Regions from separate parts of the Bradyrhizobium icense genome, predicted to be linked through region 3. Evidence: predicted binding sites of a transcription regulator. Region 3 holds the regulator's gene; each other region holds the start of a gene.
The links. Region 3 encodes LexA, which represses DNA repair genes until DNA is damaged. Its sites were predicted from a motif close to TGTTCNNNNTGTGTTCNG; they were not measured.
Positions count from the first base shown of each region.

Region 1: a site for LexA is predicted at 4,223-4,240, ahead of LMTR13_RS04450 (DUF3072 domain-containing protein). Genes of this name have one in related genera too.
Region 2: a site for LexA is predicted at 4,014-4,031, ahead of ruvC (crossover junction endodeoxyribonuclease RuvC). Genes of this name have one in related genera too.

Region 1 covers NZ_CP016428.1:930,501-936,344, reverse strand. Annotated here, with positions in the region: gene LMTR13_RS04475 (CoA transferase subunit A) at 1-644, opposite strand, end outside; gene LMTR13_RS04470 (AsmA family protein) at 911-2,842, shown strand; gene LMTR13_RS04465 (hypothetical protein) at 2,919-3,404, opposite strand; gene LMTR13_RS04460 (hypothetical protein) at 3,534-3,761, opposite strand; gene LMTR13_RS04455 (hypothetical protein) at 3,909-4,181, opposite strand; gene LMTR13_RS04450 (DUF3072 domain-containing protein) at 4,291-4,470, shown strand; gene LMTR13_RS38645 (DUF2934 domain-containing protein) at 4,773-4,934, shown strand; gene LMTR13_RS04445 (SDR family oxidoreductase) at 5,058-5,844, shown strand, end outside.
Region 2 covers NZ_CP016428.1:821,146-826,989, forward strand. Annotated here, with positions in the region: gene LMTR13_RS03890 (FAD binding domain-containing protein) at 1-407, opposite strand, end outside; gene LMTR13_RS03895 ((2Fe-2S)-binding protein) at 404-919, opposite strand; gene LMTR13_RS03900 (methyl-accepting chemotaxis protein) at 1,191-2,969, opposite strand; gene LMTR13_RS03905 (YebC/PmpR family DNA-binding transcriptional regulator) at 3,168-3,914, shown strand; gene ruvC (crossover junction endodeoxyribonuclease RuvC) at 4,062-4,589, shown strand; gene ruvA (Holliday junction branch migration protein RuvA) at 4,586-5,203, shown strand; gene LMTR13_RS03920 (cytidine deaminase) at 5,245-5,664, shown strand; gene ruvB (Holliday junction branch migration DNA helicase RuvB) at 5,661-5,844, shown strand, end outside.
Region 3 covers NZ_CP016428.1:4,048,353-4,054,196, reverse strand. Annotated here, with positions in the region: gene LMTR13_RS19135 (S41 family peptidase) at 1-1,110, opposite strand, end outside; gene LMTR13_RS19130 (hypothetical protein) at 1,361-1,663, opposite strand; gene LMTR13_RS19125 (HAD family hydrolase) at 1,803-2,429, shown strand; gene LMTR13_RS19120 (molybdopterin molybdotransferase MoeA) at 2,442-3,653, shown strand; gene lexA (transcriptional repressor LexA) at 3,859-4,560, shown strand; gene LMTR13_RS19110 (hypothetical protein) at 4,790-5,212, shown strand; gene LMTR13_RS19105 (hypothetical protein) at 5,300-5,527, shown strand; gene LMTR13_RS19100 (ComEC/Rec2 family competence protein) at 5,535-5,844, opposite strand, start outside.

The sequences.
Region 1 (5,844 bases), 3.1 Mb from region 3:
ATGATGCGTTTGACGAAAATGCCGGGCGTGTGGATGTGGTCAGGATTGAGTTCGCCGGCCGGAACCAGGTGCTCGACCTCCGCCACCGTGATCTTCGCGGCGGTCGCCATCATCGGGTTAAAGTTGCGCGCGGTCTTGCGGTAGATCAGGTTGCCGGCGGTGTCGCCCTTCCAGGCGTGGACGATGGCGAGATCGGCGAACAGGCCTCGCTCCATGATGTATCTCTCGCCGTCGAATTCCTTCACTTCCTTGCCTTCGGCGATCAGCGTGCCGACGCCGGTCTTGGTGTAGAAGGCCGGGATGCCGGCGCCGCCGGCGCGGATGCGTTCGGCCAGCGTGCCCTGTGGATTGAACTCGAGTTCCAGTTCACCGGCGAGGTATTGCTGCGCGAACAGCTTGTTCTCGCCGACGTAGGACGAGATCATCTTTTTGATCTGCCGGGTTTCCAGGAGCCGGCTCAGTCCGATGCCGTCGACGCCGGCATTGTTGGAAACCACCGTCAGATTCTTGACGCCGGAATCGCGGATCGCGTCCGACAAGGTCTCGGCTATACCGCACAGACCGAAACCGCCGGACATGATCATCATGCCGTCCTTGAGGACGCCGTCGAGTGCCGATTTGGCGTCGGGGTAAACCTTGTTCATGGAGTATGACCTGATGGAGGGAACGGCTGAAAGCCGGGCATTATCTTACGGATTATTAGGCGAATTCTTCGCGGTGCGTCAATGACGGGTGGATTATGCCGCCGAGCCGCCCTCCGAGCGCCATGTCGGCCTTGAAAGGGTCAAGAAAAGCCTTCAAGTTGCGTGGGTTGGCACGGGCTTAACCTTTGCGCCGCCTGCCCTAATCAAGATTGACCTTTAGCATCAACCCGAGTTCGGTTTAGCCAGATCCGGATATGTCATTGACGATGGCCCAAGGAATGAAGCGCCTGGGGATGCCGGTTGCGGCGCTGTTCGGCCTGGCCGTGCTCGCCCTGATCGGAACCTCCTGGTTCATCAACCGCGACGCGCTGCGGCAGGCGGTCGAGGCGCAGATCCGCGCGGTCACCGGACTGGATCTGGTCGTCACCGGCGCGATCGACGTGTCGGTGTTTCCGGGCAGCTATGTCTCGTTCCACAATGTCGGGCTGAAGGGCGGCGGCACCGCCGACCCCGCGCTGCAGGTCGAGGTATTGACCGCCAATCTGCGCCTGCTGCCATTGCTGCTGCGCCGCTTCGAAATCGCTGATGTCATGATGCTGCGGCCGCATATCCACGTCGTCAGGGACGCTGGTGGCGCGAGCAACTGGACGCCGTTCGTCGAACGGATCGCGCGCACGATGAAGCCCGGCGCCGAAAACCAGGTGTCGTTCTCGGAAATCAGGATTCAGGACGGCGAGCTCAAATACGAGGACGCCGCCAACAACGTCAAGGAACAGCTCGACGACATCGATCTCTCGCTCGCCTGGCCGTCGATCTCGCGCTCGTTCGCCGCGACCGGGCAATTCGACTGGCGCGGCGAACGCGTCGACGGCTCGATCTCGGCCAGCGACTTCGTCGCGATGCTCTCGGGCGACCGCTCGGGTCTGAAGGCGCGGCTGGTCAGCGCACCGCTGAAGCTCGCTTTCGACGGCTCGTTGGCCAACCGCACCAGCCTGATGATGGAAGGCACGGTGACCGTCGACAGCGTTTCCCTGCGCAACGCGTTGCGCTGGATGGGGCAGCCGGTGCCCGGCAGCGGCGGGTTCGGCCGTTTCACGCTGAAGGCCCGCGCCAGCGTCGTCGGCGCTTCGGTCGCTCTGACGAACGTGAATGTCGAGCTCGACGGCAATGCCGCCGAGGGCGTGATGACGTTCGCCAATAACGGTCGCCAGATGCTGCAGGCGACACTGGCCGCAGGCAACCTGGATTTCACGCCCTATATCTCGACCGTCCGCCTGCTCGCCAGCGGCGCGCGCGACTGGAACCGGCAATTGTTCGACCTGAGCTCGCTCTCCGCGACCGACCTCGACATGCGCCTGTCGGCGGCGAGGGTGATCGTCGGCCCGACGAGACTTGGCCGCACCGCGTTCGGCGCCAATCTGCGCGGCGGCGCGCTGGCGCTCTCGGTCGGCGAAGCGCAGATGTATGGCGGCATCGCCAAGGGCTCGTTCGGGATCGCGCGTTCGGACGCGATCGCCGACGTCAAGGCGCAATTCCAGTTCACCGATGTCGACCTGCAGGCCTGCGCCAGCGAATTGTTCGGCATCACCAAACTCTCCGGCCGCGGCAATATCGGCGTCTCGCTGATGGCCTCCGGCTCGAGCCCGTTCGGCCTTGCCTCGTCCCTTGACGGCTCCGCGACCTTGACCGGCCATAACGGCGCGATCGCGGGCTTCAATGTCGAACAACTCCTGAAGCGCCTGGAGCGCCGGCCGCTATCCGGCGGCGGCAATTTCCGCTCGGGCACGACGCCCTACGACAATCTCAATGTTTCGGTGCGCTTCAACGACGGCATCGCCACCGTCGAGGACATCCGCGTCGACGGTCCGACCACGCGGCTGACGCTGACCGGCACCGCCTCGGTGCCTTCTCGCGAGTACGACCTCAAGGGCGTCGCCAGCCTGACGCCGGCCGCTGCCGCAGGCGACAAGGCATTTGAGCTGCCCTTCGTGGTGCAGGGTCCGTGGGACGATCCGCTGGTGTTTCCCGATCCGGAAAGCCTGATCCGCCGCTCGCCGGGCGCAGCGCCCTTGCTCGACGCGGTGAAGGATCGCAAGACGCGCGATGCGGTGCGCTCGGTGATCGAGCGGTTTACGGGTGGTGGACGGCAACCGGCGGTGCCCGAGGCTGCGGCGGGTTCGCCGGCGAAAGCGAATTAACGCAGGGCGGATTGGCGTCAGCGTAATCCGCCTTAACGACACCGAGTTGGCGGATTGCGCCTGCGGCTGATCCGCCCTACTGGCCTTGGTAGCTGGAAAACAAAGCGACGACGTCGACCAAGGCGCCGGCTCCCGCCGCAACGACGACCGCAAATGTGAACGCGTGAAGGAGATACTTCTTATACTCAGGTCGCTTTTCGCGCTCGGCCGCAAATTCTCTTGCGAACGGTTTTGAGAAAACGAGGATCAATGCGGCAGCCAGACTCAGAACTCCTATTGTCGCGCCCCAGATAACGCCGGCATGCACCGGGCCAGCAAAGTCCCAAAATGCAAAGGCGGCAGATCCCGCAGAAAGAAAATAAAACACTGCACCTGCGTATCGCGCAATTTTGCTGAACAGCCAAAGACCCAGCAAAATGACCAGCGCTGCCACCGTGTGAATCGCAAGACCATCGCCAAGACGCGGCAGATACCACTGCGAATAGATGAAAAGGCTGAAATTCACGGTCGCGATCAAAGCCAAAAGGTAAAGCGCCGCCCGGTAGCCGCATCGTTCAAGCATGCAACCTCTCCCAAAATTGTTATGCTGAATTCAATTGAGACGAATTTAAAGCCGGCGTAGCCAGGATGAGCCAACGGGGGCGCGCGCATTCGCGAGACCCGTTGGCTCATCCGGGCTACTGAACCGTCTTCATGGAATGTCGTCGCGGCGGCGATCACCTATGCTGTGCGGCCTGTTGAGAAAGTAATCCCGGTTGCCCAGCGCCGCTTCGGCATACTGGTCGATCGCGACGACGATTGCCTGGACGTGGGCGTGGCACCATCCTTCCCGCGTCGCCCTGATCCGGACTTCCGCCAGGGCTTTCAGCCACGGCGGGTTATCTGCGTTGGGGTCATACCATCTGAGCGGTCCTGACATCGCCGGCCTCGGTTGATGAAATCGTCCAGCTCCGCCCGCTTGCGCGCGAGCAGGAGCTGCGCCCGCGCGTTATCCAGGCCGGATTGATTGAGCTGACGCGTAAGCTGGTCCAGTTCGGCAATCCGCCGGCGCAGGTCCTCAATCGGATCATCGCTCACGGCGGCCGGTCGCCCCGACCGCTGGCTTCCTGCTGAGCGCACGGACATCCAGCTTCAGCCGCTCATCGACATTGAGCAGCCGCTCTTCGCCGCCGAGCCTGTTCCGCTCGCCGATGAGGCCGACCATGGTGGCCCGCATGGCCATCAGACGCATTGCTGCCTCCGAACAGTCCTCGTCCCGGTTGACCTGTTTGCGGATGTTATCCTCCGCACCCAGCATCTCCGAGCGTAAGAACCTGATTTTTCTGCGAATTTCGTTCAATTTGTTGTCCATGGGGCCACCTCGCTGCGGTAGAACCCTATAAGAACAAATAAAGAACAAATTTCAAGTTAAGAGTTCGGATCGAATCAAAGATTCTTTGGGGTTCTAGATGTCCCGTCTCCCGGACCAGGTGGATGCGCCGATGACGCCGCGCCAATTGGCGACGCTGCGCACGCTCAGCGCCGAGGCCTACCAGCCAAAACTGTTTGAGAACGACCTGACGGCGCGGGAAGCCGAGCGGCGGATCGCGGCGCTCAAGGCGGAGATCGCGCTGGCGAACTCGTTTTGAGCCGCCGGCCCGCTCCCTGACCGGAACGAAGAGGCATGGAGCGTTGCCACAGCCCAAATCGACGTGCCGCCGTCAATCCAAAACCGGCCCAAGCCCGGTTTGATCCAGGAACATTGCTCTTCGCTGCGTGCTTATCCTTGAGATGAAGGAAAGCCGTCACGCGGTGCCGCGTGCAGGCGCGACGTCCTGACTTCACGCGCGAAGATAAGGGATCGCAGCGCCGCAACAGCCGTACGCTTCGACCAGCCGCCGAGCGCGCGATGCGACGGCCACCGTACCGAGATTAATGGAGGAGACCTGAAATGACCGAACCGACCGAACGGGAAATCAAGAACCGCGCCTATGAGATCTGGGAGCGTAACGGCAGGCCGGAAGGCAAGGAGGAGGAATTCTGGCGCCTGGCAGAGCAAGAGTTGCGAAATGAGGACAAAACCTCGCCCGTCCGCACGCCCGACACCCTGTAGACAGAAGCGAACGTCGCCGGGCTCTTGTTGGCCACCTTGTTTGAAGCGCTCCCCCTTCTGGAGAAATTCGTTCGGCGCGTACGTTCGCGGAAGCAGGCCTGACTTCTCAACGCGGAGCCGGTCATGAAGATTGCCGTTGTAGGAGGGACCGGACTGATTGGATCGGCAATCGTCGCGTACTTGTCCTCGCGTGGTCATGCGGTCGTTTCGATGAGCAGGAGCGGAACTCACAGCGTCGACATTTCCAAGGCGACCTCGCCCTCCTACTGGCTGCCGCATCTCGATGGCGTCGAGGCGGTCGTGAATTGCGCGGGCGTACTCCAGGACAGCCCCGGCGATTCCACCTCAATGGTGCATCACCACGGCATCGCAAATCTCTTTGCCGCTTGCGAACAGCTCCGGATCCGCCGCGTCATCCATTTTTCCGCCATCGGCGTCGACCGCGAAACCCCGAGCGATTTTTCCCGATCGAAATTGTCAGGCGACAAGGCGCTGATCGAGCGCGACCTCGATTGGGTCATCCTCCGGCCGTCGGTGGTGATCGGCCGCCCGGCCTACGGCGCCAGCGCGTTGATGCGAGGCCTGGCTGCGCTGCCCGCAATTCCCGTGATGCCGAACACGGGACGGCTCCAGGTCGTCCTGCTTGAAGACGTGGTGCGGACCGTGGAGCATTTTCTCGATCCCGCCGCGCCCGCACGACAGGTTGTCGAACTGGTCGGCCCGCAGCGCTATTCATTCGGCGAGGTCGTTGCGCTCTTCCGCCGCTGGTGCCGCTGGCCGCCGGCACGGGAGATTCACCTTCCGCAGTTCGCTTCCGGCCTGATGTACAAGTTCGGCGACATGGTTTCGTATCTCGGCTGGCGGCCGCCAGTACGCAGCACGGCCGAGCGCGAGATGGTGCGCGGTGCCG
Region 2 (5,844 bases), 3.2 Mb from region 3:
CTACCCGGCTCGCGCTTGTTGCATGGCGTCGCCGTGTCGTAGAAATAGAAACAGCGCGTCCGCTGCAAGAGGTTGCCGCCGGTCGAGGCCATGTTGCGCAATTGCTGCGACGCGCCTGATAGTATCGCGCGCGCGAGCAGTGGATAGCGGTCTTCGATCATCGGATGGTAGGCGAGGTCGGCGTTCGGCACCATCGCGCCGATCAGAACGCCGCCGGTGGACGTCGGCTCGACGCTTCTGAGCGGCAGGTGCGAAATATCGACCAGCCGGCTTGGCCCCTCGACATCATATTTGATCAGGTCGATCAGGTTGGTGCCGCCCGCGATGAATTTTGCGGAAGGGTCCGTGGCGATCTGCCTGATGGCATCGGCAACGTCGTTGGCGCGCGCGTACTGGAACGGGGTCATGATCGCTCCATCGCCTGCTGGATAGCCGCCACGATGTTCGGATAGGCGCCGCAACGGCAGATATTTCCGCTCATGAGTTCGCGAATCTCGTCGGCCGTTTTGGCTTTGCCCTCGGCGATCAGCCCGGCGGCCGAGCAGATCTGGCCCGACGTGCAATAGCCGCACTGAAATGCATCGTGATCGATGAAGGCCTGCTGCAGCGGATGCAGCTCACCGTCGCGCGCAAGGCCTTCGACGGTGATGATTTCGGCGCCTTCCTTCATCACCGCCAGCGTCAGGCAGGAATTGATCCGCCGCCCGTCGACCAGAACGGTGCACGCGCCGCATTGTCCGTGGTCGCAGCCCTTCTTGGTGCCCGTCAGGTCGAGATGGTCGCGTAGCGCGTCGAGCAGCGTCGTCCACGGGGCGACCGTCAGTTCCATACGGTTGCCGTTGACGGTCAGCCTGATCGGAATTTTGTCCGGTACGATGACCGTCCGCGTCACACGCTTTGCTGGGCCAGATCGGGCCATTTTGACCTCCGCCTGCTGATCTCCGCCTGCCTTTGGCTGGTGCGCGAAGGTGCTGCGCGGGGACGATCCAGCCTGCTTGACCTGGCGCGCTGAGGGAGCCGGTCAGCCGCGGTTCCAAGCCTGCCTATAACGAGTTCGAACAAGGAAGGTTCAGCGCGAAAGCGCGGTAGGCGCATCGCGCTCTGCGGCACGTTTTTTCAGGCAGCCATCCGCGCAATCACGCGAACGACGCACGCAATTTGATGCAGTATGCGCGGTGAGGGGAGTGTGGCTACAGCCGGTAGGCCGTGCGGAAGCCGCCCCAGTGGCGGCCCTTGATGCGGATCGGCACGTCGATCTCGCGCATCATCACCATGTTGCCGTTGCCCATGTCGCGCGCGTAGCTCTGGATCAGATAGGCGCGCTGATTGCGGCCGGCGGCAAGCCCGGCCGGATCGTTGAAGATGCGGCGGTTGCGGCTGTTGGCGGTGTTCCAGGTGACATCGCCTGGGCGCTGCGGATGCGAATAGATTTTGTTGTGCACCGGCAAATAGCCGTTGGTGTCGACCATGGCGCAGAACGCCATCCGCTTGTCCTTGGCGAGGAACGCTTCCTGGAACGGCGGCAGGGCGCGATCGGCCCAGTCCAGCATCCTGGTGCGGTACTGCACCGGGTTGGTGCCCGGTATCTCGACATAGTTGGTGTCGAACATGTCTTCCATCGAGATGGCGCCGCTATCGATACCATCATCGAAAATCTTCTTCAGCGCGGCGCCGGCTTCCATTGCGCGGGTTACCGCCTCCGTGTTGTCGTCCTGGATCGACCACAGTTTGTCTTCGATCTTCTCGGTCAGCGCGGCGTTCGCCCGCTCGAACCGCGCCTGCGCGCCGGCCTTCGAGCGCTCGCTGACGCGAATGCGGCAAGCGCCGATGTCCTGCAGCGTGGCGTCGAAGCTCTGGCCCTGCGCGAGCCTCTCGGCGTCTGACCCGCTGACCAGGATGCCATCGATCGAAATCTCGTAGACCGGCGCCGTTATCACGCCACGCGGCGTCTGGATTTCGATCTTGAGGCTGCAGGGCAGCTTTTGCTGTTCGCGGCGCTCCGTGCGGTCGCCTTGCCGCAGCAGCACCGCGCAACGCGCCTTGAGCTTCTGTGCAAACGCGGTGACTGCCCGTCCGGCCTTGGCGACGCTTTCGCCATGGGCCTCGGCCTCCTTGGTCGCGCTGTCGATTTCGGTGGCACTGTCGCCGACGGAAGCGATGAAGTTGGAAGCAGAGGCAGCATTGTCGGCCATCTCGCCGGTGGTCGCGTTCTGCTCGGCGACCGCGCCGTTGACGTTTTCGAACACCGGGCGGATCGCCTCGATCGCCTGCGTGATGCGATGCACCGCGTCGACGGAGCCCGCGGCGTCCCGCTGCAGCGCCTCGATCTTCTTGGTGATTTCCTCGGTCGCGTTCTGGGTCTGCACCGCGAGCGCCTTCACTTCGGTGGCGACGACGGCAAAACCACGCCCGGCCTCGCCGGCGCGTGCGGCCTCGATGGTGGAATTGAGCGCCAAGAGCGTGGTCTGCCGCGCAATCTGCGCGATCAGGTTGACGACGTTGCCGATCGCCGCCGATGATTCCCTGAGACGATCGACATTGGTGCCGGCTTCGCGGGCGGCCTCACTGGCCTGGTCGGCGAGCTTGCCGGCGTCGCGCACCTGGGAGCCGATCCCTTGCGCCGATTGGGTGAACTTGTCGGCGGCGCGCGAAAACGTCGTCGCCGTGCCTTGTGCAGCGCTGGTGCGGCTCGTCAGGGCGTCGGTGCGCTGACGGATGGTGGAGAGCGTCGCAGCGGTCGCCTCGGCGCCGCCGCCGACCGAATTGGCCGCGCGTTCGAGCTGACGGATCATGGCGCCGAGTTCGAGTTCCAGAAGCTCGAGGATGGCCTTGGCCGACTCGCCCTCGCCCGAAACGGCCTCCGCCGCGGCGGCCGGCTGAACCGCCGTTTGAGCCGCCGTTTGAGCCTTGGGCTGGACGGCAGGCAAGGCCGGTTCCGGCACCTGCTTTTTGAACAAACCGAAGGCCATGGGGTCTCTTGAAAGTTGAGGGTGCTTGCCAAATCCTCTCATCCGAGCATGAAGTCATGGTTAACAACTGCCTGATATTTCGGCGCGCGGCAGTACCGGCATACCCGGGCGGGCTGTAACTCTTTGATTTCAGCCGGTTGGCGGCCTATAACGCCGCGCTCACCCCACATCCCCCGGGACGAATCCAAGAGACCTCGCATGGCCGGCCATTCCCAATTCAAGAACATCATGCACCGCAAGGGCCGGCAGGATGCCCAGAAATCCAAGCTGTTCAGCAAGTTGGCGCGCGAAATCACGGTCGCTGCCAAGCTTGGAACCCCGGACCCTGCCATGAACCCCCGGCTGCGCGCGGCAGTGATCGCGGCGCGCCAGGAAAACATGCCGAAGGACAATATCGAGCGCGCCATCAAGAAGGCGATCGGCGGCGAGAGCGAGAGCTATGACGAAATCCGCTACGAGGGCTACGGTCCCGGCGGCGTCGCCATCATCGTCGAGGCGCTGACGGACAACCGCAACCGCGCCGCTTCCGACATCCGCTCCTACTTCACCAAATCAGGCGGCAATCTCGGCGAAACCGGCTCGGTCGCCTTCATGTTCGACCGCACCGGCATCATCGAATACGACGCCAGCAAGGCCTCCGACGACGCGATGCTGGAAGCCGCGATCGAGGCCGGCGCCGACGACGTCGTGTCCAGCGAAGGCGGCCACGAGATCTACGCCTCGCAGGAAACCTTTCGCGAGGTCGCGAAAGCGCTGGAAGCCAAGTTCGGCGAAGCCCGCAAGGCGGCGCTGACCTGGAAGCCGCAGAACACGGTGTCCGTCGACGACGAGACCGGCGAGAAGCTGTTGAAGCTGATGGACCTGTTGAACGAGCACGACGACGTGCAGAACGTCTATGCGAATTTCGAGGTCTCCGACGCGCTGGTCGCCAAGATGGCCGGGTAATCCGTCGTTCCTGCGAGTTCGCAGGGACGACGATGGTACGACGATTTGGGCGCATCAGCCTCTCGGGGTGCTCGATCCAGCCCGCATCCAGGGGATTTCCGTTCTCTTTATGTTTCGTTCACCCGGCTCTGGCGTTATCACTACGCCATGACATCCCCACCGATTCGCCACCCCGTCCGGATCATCGGCATCGACCCCGGCCTGCGCCGCACCGGCTGGGGCGTGATCGAGACCGAGGGCAACCGCCTCGTCTTTATCGGCTGCGGTTCGGTGGAGCCGCCGGACAATCTGCCCATAGCGAGCCGCCTGCTCGCGATCCATGAGGGGCTCGCCGCGGTACTCGGCGATTTCAGGCCGGCGGAAGCTGCGGTCGAACAGACTTTCGTCAACAAGGACGGCGTCGCCACGCTGAAGCTCGGCCAGGCCCGCGGCGTTGCCATGCTGGCGCCCGCGATGTTCGGCATATCGGTTGCGGAATACGCGCCCAACCAAGTCAAGAAGACCGTGGTCGGCGCCGGCCACGCCGACAAGAACCAGATCGCGGTGATGCTGAAAATCCTGCTGCCGAAGGCCGAGCCGAAATCCGCCGACGCCGCCGACGCGCTCGCCATTGCCATCACCCACGCCCATCATCGCCAGAGCGCGGCGCTGCGGCTGAAGGTAGCTAGCGCATGATCGGCAAACTCAAAGGCCTGATCGATTCCTACGGCGAGGATTACGTGATTCTCGACGTCGGCGGCGTCGGCTATCAAGTGCATTGCTCCTCGCGCACGCTGCAGGCGCTGCCGTCGCCCGGCGAGGCCGCGGTGCTCTCGATCGAGACTTATGTGCGCGAAGACCAGATAAGACTGTTCGGCTTCCGCACCGACGCCGAGCGCGAATGGTTTCGCGTGCTCCAGACCGTGCAGGGCGTCGGCGCCAAGGTCGCGCTCGCGGTGCTCTCGACGTTGCCGCCGGCCGAACTCGCCAATGCCATCGCGCTGCGCGACAAGGCCGCAGTATCGCGCACGCCGGGCGTCGGCCCGAAAGTCGCCGAGCGCATCGTTTCTGAATTGAAGGACAAGGCGCCTGCGTTCGCCAATGTCGATCCGGCCGTGGTGCATCTCGCCGGCGCGATCGACAGCGACCGCGCGCCGCGTCCGGTGACAGACGCGATCTCCGCGCTGGTCAATCTCGGCTACGGCCAGCCGCAGGCCGCCGCCGCCATCGCCGCCGCCTCGCGCAGCGCGGGCGAGAACGCCGAGACGGCCCAATTGATCCGGCTGGGCCTGAAGGAACTGGCGAAATAGACTATGTTCGCCGCTGACTGTCGAAGGAATGCGTTGCTGCCATGTTGAGCGAGAAAGACCAGGAACTAATTGCCGCCGCGATTGACGCGATCAGGCCGCGTTATCGCAACAAATGGCAGGAGGTCGGCGCGGCCATGCGGACCCGCGATGGCCGTATCGTCACTGGGGTGAACATCGACGCCTATATCGGCCGGATCGCCGTCTGCGCGGAGGCGATCGCCATTGGGCGCGCCATCACCGAAACCGGCGATCGCGGCATTGAGACCATCGTCGCCGTCCGCCATCCCAAGCCGGACGAGCCCGGCAGTATCGCCGTGGTATCGCCCTGCGGCATCTGTCGCGAGCTGATCCACGATTACGATGCAAAGGCGCGGGTCATCGTTCCCGACAATGGCCGCGAGCCGAAGGTCGTCACCATCGGCGAGCTTTTGCCCAACAAGTACCGGAGGGGCAACGGGTGAACACCCCCTCCCGCATCGTCACCCCCGAGCCCCGTTTCGACGATGTCGGCGACACCGCGTTGCGCCCGCAACTGCTGTCCGAGTTCGTCGGCCAGGCGCAGGCGCGCAAGAATCTCTCGATCTTCATCGAGGCCGCGCGCAAGCGAGGCGAGGCGCTGGATCACGTGCTGTTCGTCGGTC
Region 3 (5,844 bases):
CACCTCGACGTCGGGCGCGATGCCCTGGGCCTGGATCGAGCGGCCCGAGGGCGTGAAGTAGCGCGCCGTGGTCAGCGCCAGCGCGCCGTTGCCGGCGCCGAGCGGGATGATGGTCTGCACCGAGCCCTTGCCGAAGGTGCGCGTGCCGATCAGGGTGGCGCGTTTGTGGTCGCGCAAGGCCCCGGCCACGATTTCGGACGCCGAAGCCGATCCGCCGTTGATCAGCACGACCAGCGGCTTGCCTTTGGTGATGTCGCCGCCGCGCGCGCTAAAGCGCTGGGTTTCCTCCGAGGTGCGGCCGCGCGTCGAGACCACCTCGCCGCGCTTCATGAAGGCGCTCGACACCGACACCGCCTGGTCGAGCAACCCGCCGGGATTGTTGCGGAGGTCGACGACATAGCCCACGAGTTTTTCCGGCGGAATCTCCTTGGAAATGCTGGCGATGGCTTTCTTCAAGCCGTCGGTGGTCTGTTCGTTGAAACGGGTGATCCTGATGTAACCGATATCGCCGCCGTCGGTCTTGAAGCGGACCGGCCGCACCCGGATGATCTCGCGCACGATGGCAACGTCGATTGGCGCGGCGGCTCCCTTGCGCACGACCTTGAGCCGGATCTTGCTGTTGGCGGGACCCTTCATCCGGCTCACCGCCTGTTCGAGGGTCATGCCCTGGATGACCTCGTCGTCGATCTGGGTGATCACGTCACCCGACAGCATGCCGGCCTTGGCCGCGGGCGTATCGTCGATCGGCGTAACCACCTTGACGAGGCCGTCTTCCATCGTCACCTCGATGCCGAGCCCGCCGAACTCGCCATGGGTGGTCTCCTGCATGTCACTCCAGCCCTTCTCATTCATGTAACGCGAATGAGGATCGAGCGCAGAGATCATGCCGTTGATGGCGCCTTCCATCAGCTTGGAATCGTCGGGCTTCTCGACATAGCTGGTCTTGATCCGCTCGAACACGCTGCCGAACAGATTGAGCTGGGTGTAGGTGTCGGAACGGGCCGCGGCCTTTGCCGCCGCCACCAGATGCGCCCCTTGAGGTCCGATCACGAGGGCGGTCAGACACGCGCCCGTCACCGTGCCGAGAAGAAAGGCAAAATTCCTGCGCATCGTGGGGCGTCCCTTTATCTCTACGGACGCCCACACCCATCCCTGTGAATCGGCGCCCCTATCCCGGCTCCGCCAACTCACAATGGCTTTTTGGTCGGATCAAGGCACACCGACCCGGGGCAATACGGCATTTTCAGGAAGCTTTATCCGCCTCTTGCAGCCCGTTCTGCCAGGTGAGGGCATGGTTCCAAAACCGCGCTTGGCGCGGGTGTCCAGCCAATAGCCGAATTACGGTGCCAGGAAGTGTCTTTTACTTTGCAGCGCCCTCGGCGGATTTGGCCTTTGACTTCGCTGCCGGCGCCTTGGCCGCCGCTTTCGGCGGTGCGCTGTCGCCGCGCATCGTTCCCCAGGGGTCCGAATTCTTCTGCTGCTCGGGGATGTTGCCGAGCGATCTCCGGTAGGCCCGCTCGGCCTCCTTTTCGGCCGCGATTTGCGAGGGTGTCTTGGGCTTGTCTTCCTCGCCATATTTGGCGGGACCTTGTTGGGCAGCCGCGGATCCAGCCAATAATGCGATCACGGCGACAGCGCCCAGGATCCTGCCAACGGCTTGCATGCGACTACTCCCTGAAATTGGCCCAAGAAATTGGCCCAACGCTTAGCACAGCTCGCGCATGGGCTTAAGCGCCCGATTGGGTTTCGAAGCGAATCCTGTGGCCGTTGCCGAGGCCGGTCCAGTTTTGTAAACGACTGCCATGAATTCGCCGCCAGCCCCCCACTCCGTCGACGCCTTGCTGTTCGATCTCGGCCGCGTCGTGCTCGATATCAGCCTCGATCGGGTGGTGGCCTGCTGGGCCGGGCATGCGGGCTGTGCGCCTGCCGACCTCACCGGACGCTTTGTCGCCGACGACAGTTTCAAGCACCACGAGACCGGCCGGATCGACGATGCCGCGTTCTTTGCGGGCCTGCGCCAGTCGCTCGGCATCGGCATCACCGACGCGCAGTTCCTGGAAGGCTGGAACGCGATCTTCACCGGCGAGATGCCCGGAATTGCACCGCTCCTGGCGGGTGCTGCAAAACGCCTGCCGCTCTATGCTTTTTCCAACACCAATCCGGCCCATGTCGCGCATTTTTCGCAGGCCTATGCCGATGTACTCAGCCATTTCCGCGAGATATTCCTGTCCTCGAGCATCGGTTTGCGCAAACCCGACGCCGAAGCCTATGATCATGTGATAAAGGCGATCGGCGTCCCGGCGTCGCGGATCCTGTTCTTCGACGATTCAGCCGCCAATATCGAAGGCGCGCGGGCGCGCGGCCTTTCTGCCATCCACGTGACATCGACAGATGACGTGGCAAGGGCACTGACCGCACTTGGGATTTAAGGAGGTCTGCGCGTGGCCTTGATGCCGGTTGCCGATGCGCTTGCCGCGATCCTTGCCGGCGCAGAAGCGCTGCCCGAAGAAATGCTGGCGCTCGATGCCGCGCATCACCGCATCCTCGCGCGCGACGTCGCCGCGCGGCGGACGCAGCCGCCGCAGGCGATGTCGGCGATGGACGGCTATGCGGTGCGCGCGGCGGACGCCGCCGATGTCAGCGTACGGCTGAAGGTGATCGGCGAGGTCGCCGCCGGCCGCCCGTTCGAGCGGAAGGTTGGCAAAGGCGATGCGGTGCGGATTTTTACCGGCGGCGTGATCCCCGACGGCGCCGACGCCGTCATCATCCAGGAAGACACTGGCGTCGACGGCGATCACATCACCATCACGGAAGCCGCCGTTCCGGGGCGGCACATCCGCGCCGCCGGCGTCGATTTCCGCGAGGGCGACGTCCTGCTCAAGCGCGGGCGCCGCCTTTCCGACCGCGACCTGTCGCTCGCCGCCGGCATGAACTACCCGGAGCTTGCGGTGCACCGCCGCCCGAAAGTCGCGATGCTGGCGACCGGCGACGAACTGGTGATGCCTGGCGCAACCCCCGGTCCCGGCCAGATCGTCTATTCCAACGGCTACGGCTTGCGGGCGCTGGCCCGGGCCGAGGGCGCAGAAATCATCGACCTCGGGATCGCCGCCGATACCGTCGCAGCTACCACGGAAGGCATTCGCCGTGCCCGCAAGGCCGACGCGGACATTCTAATCACCATGGGCGGCGCCTCGGTCGGCGACCACGACTTCGTCAAGCGGTCGCTGGAGGCCGAGGGCGTCGCCATGGCATTCTGGCGGATCGCGATGCGGCCGGGCAAGCCGATGATGCATGGCAGGCTGGGCGCGATGCGGGTGATCGGCCTGCCCGGCAATCCCGTCTCCTCCTATGTCTGCAGCTTCCTGTTTCTGGTGCCGCTGATTCGCGCATTATCGGGCCGCGACACCATCCACCACCCGCGCGAGAGCGCCCTGCTCGGCCGTGATCTCGCCGCCAACGACCAGCGCGAGGACTACCTGCGCGCCCGCCTCGAAACGCGCGAAGACGGCACGCTTGTCGCCGTTCCGGTAAACCATCAGGACTCGTCGCTGCTCGGAAATCTCGCTGCGGCACGGGCGCTTGTGATACGTCCGCCGTTCGCGCCGGCGGCCAAAAAGGGATCGCGTTGCGAGCTGCTCCGGCTGCCGGAATGACGCCTGAACGGCGTCCCAACGGCACCTGGGGCCGAAACCGCAATGCGTTCACTTGAAATTAAGTGGTTGCGGAACACATATCGAACATATAGTGTCCGTTCATGATTTGTTTCGACTGCTAGTGTCTATGTCGGGAGTTTGGGGACTTCCGCGATCTGGGCCCTGAAGATCGAAACAACGACGCCAAACCGGGGGATTGCTCGCGATGCTTACGCGCAAACAGTACGAACTTCTGCGTTTCATCAATGAACGGCTGAAAGAGGCCGGTGTGCCGCCCTCCTTCGACGAGATGAAGGACGCGCTCGACCTGCGCTCGAAATCCGGAATCCACCGCCTCATTACGGCCCTGGAGGAGCGCGGCTTCATCCGCCGCCTGCCCAACCGCGCCCGCGCCATCGAAGTCATCAAGCTGCCCGAGCTCGCCGCCGCCGCCAATGGCCGCCGCGGCTTCACGCCGAGCGTCATCGAGGGTACGCTTGGCAAGCGCCAGGTCGGCGCACCGGCCGCCGAGGACGACAACAACCGGCCGGTCGCCGTCCCCGTGATGGGCCGGATCGCCGCCGGTACGCCGATCGAGGCGCTGCAGACCCGCAGCCACACCATCAGCGTGCCGCCGGATATGCTCGGCTCCGGCGAGCATTACGCGCTCGAAGTGCGTGGCGATTCCATGGTGGACGCCGGCATTCTCGACGGCGACATGGCGCTGATCCAGCGCAACGAGACCGCCGACACCGGCGATATCGTCGTGGCGCTGATCGACGAGGAGGAAGCGACGCTGAAACGCTTCCGCCGCCGAGGCGCCTCGATTGCGCTCGAGCCCGCCAACGCGGCCTATGAAGTCCGCATCCTGCCGCCGAACCGCGTCCGGATTCAGGGCAAACTGATCGGACTGTACCGCAAATACTGACCGGTTATGCCCTCCCGGCCCATGACCAAAAGCAGCCCCGGCCCGCGGCCGGGGTTTTTTGTTGCGTGTATGGAACTAAGGCACGTTAGCGCGTTTGTGAATGTGGCGCAGTGCGCCAGTCGCAGAATTGCCCAGAAAGAAGAAAAGGCTCTGCGCCATGTCCACTCTGATAGAGGCCTGTGCCTCCTTCTAGACACGGGTCAGCTATCTCAAACGAGGGAGCCATCCGATGTGTGACTATAGCCTGCACGCCGTGGCAACACGGCCTGCCCAGGTCGGCGAGACGCTGATCACCACGACGTTCCGCGGTACATCTACCCGCGGCTTTGCGTCGGAGCGCGAGCCCGCGGTGGCGGTCTGCATGCTTCCCGGCACCGAACTGGCGTTCGCAGAGGACGTCAGATACGACAACCGCTGGATCTGGACGCGAACCACCGACTGGCGGGTCGGCAAGTTCAATCAGATCGAACCCGAAGTATCCGACCGTCATCATGACGCGATCGAATTTCCCGACGGAAGCCATGTACTGGTGACGCAGCTTTGCGAAGGCCAGCGCGCGACCGTGCTGCAATTGCCGGTGGTCCAGACCGGTGGCGAGCGTGCACCGAAGGTGACGGAAGCGCCTCCGGTCGAATCGATCGTGACTGGATAGATAAACGCCAAGCATATGATCCGCCGGTCCAGGCCGGCGGATCATGGTGGTACATTTTCGAGAAACTCGGCACCGAGGGGGCAATCGGTGGTCAACAAGGTTACATGGCAACGAGCCGGACGCGTCACCGAGCCCGGACGGTACATGTTCAGGTACGGGTGGCTCACCATCACGGCCGAAGATCTCGCAATCTGGCAGCAATTCCCCGAGGCGTCGTTCACGCTGGTCAACCTGCCGTCGGCCCCCGACGCGCCCGAGGAATTCCACCTCGGTGCGTTTGAAATTCCGGCCAAACCCACGGTCGACGAGCACTGACGCCCGTCTACTCCTCCGCCTGCAGGTCTGCCTCGGCCGGCGTGGCATCGACGCTGCGCGGTGGCACGACGCGCGGCGCAAGAACGGTGGCGTCGGCCTCGCTCTCGTCGGCTATGGCCGGCGACCACGGGCGGTCGATTCCCTTCGGCTTGACTGCCTCGACCGCAAATCCCTCAGCATTCCGCCGCAACGCCAATGCTCCCTGCCGCCGCAGCCGTTCAGCATCGATGACGGACGCGCCGCAGGCCGCGGGTGCCTGCCGCAGCGTCACGATCAGCGCCGCGCGCTCGCAATCGTCCGAAAACGCTTCGGGCCTG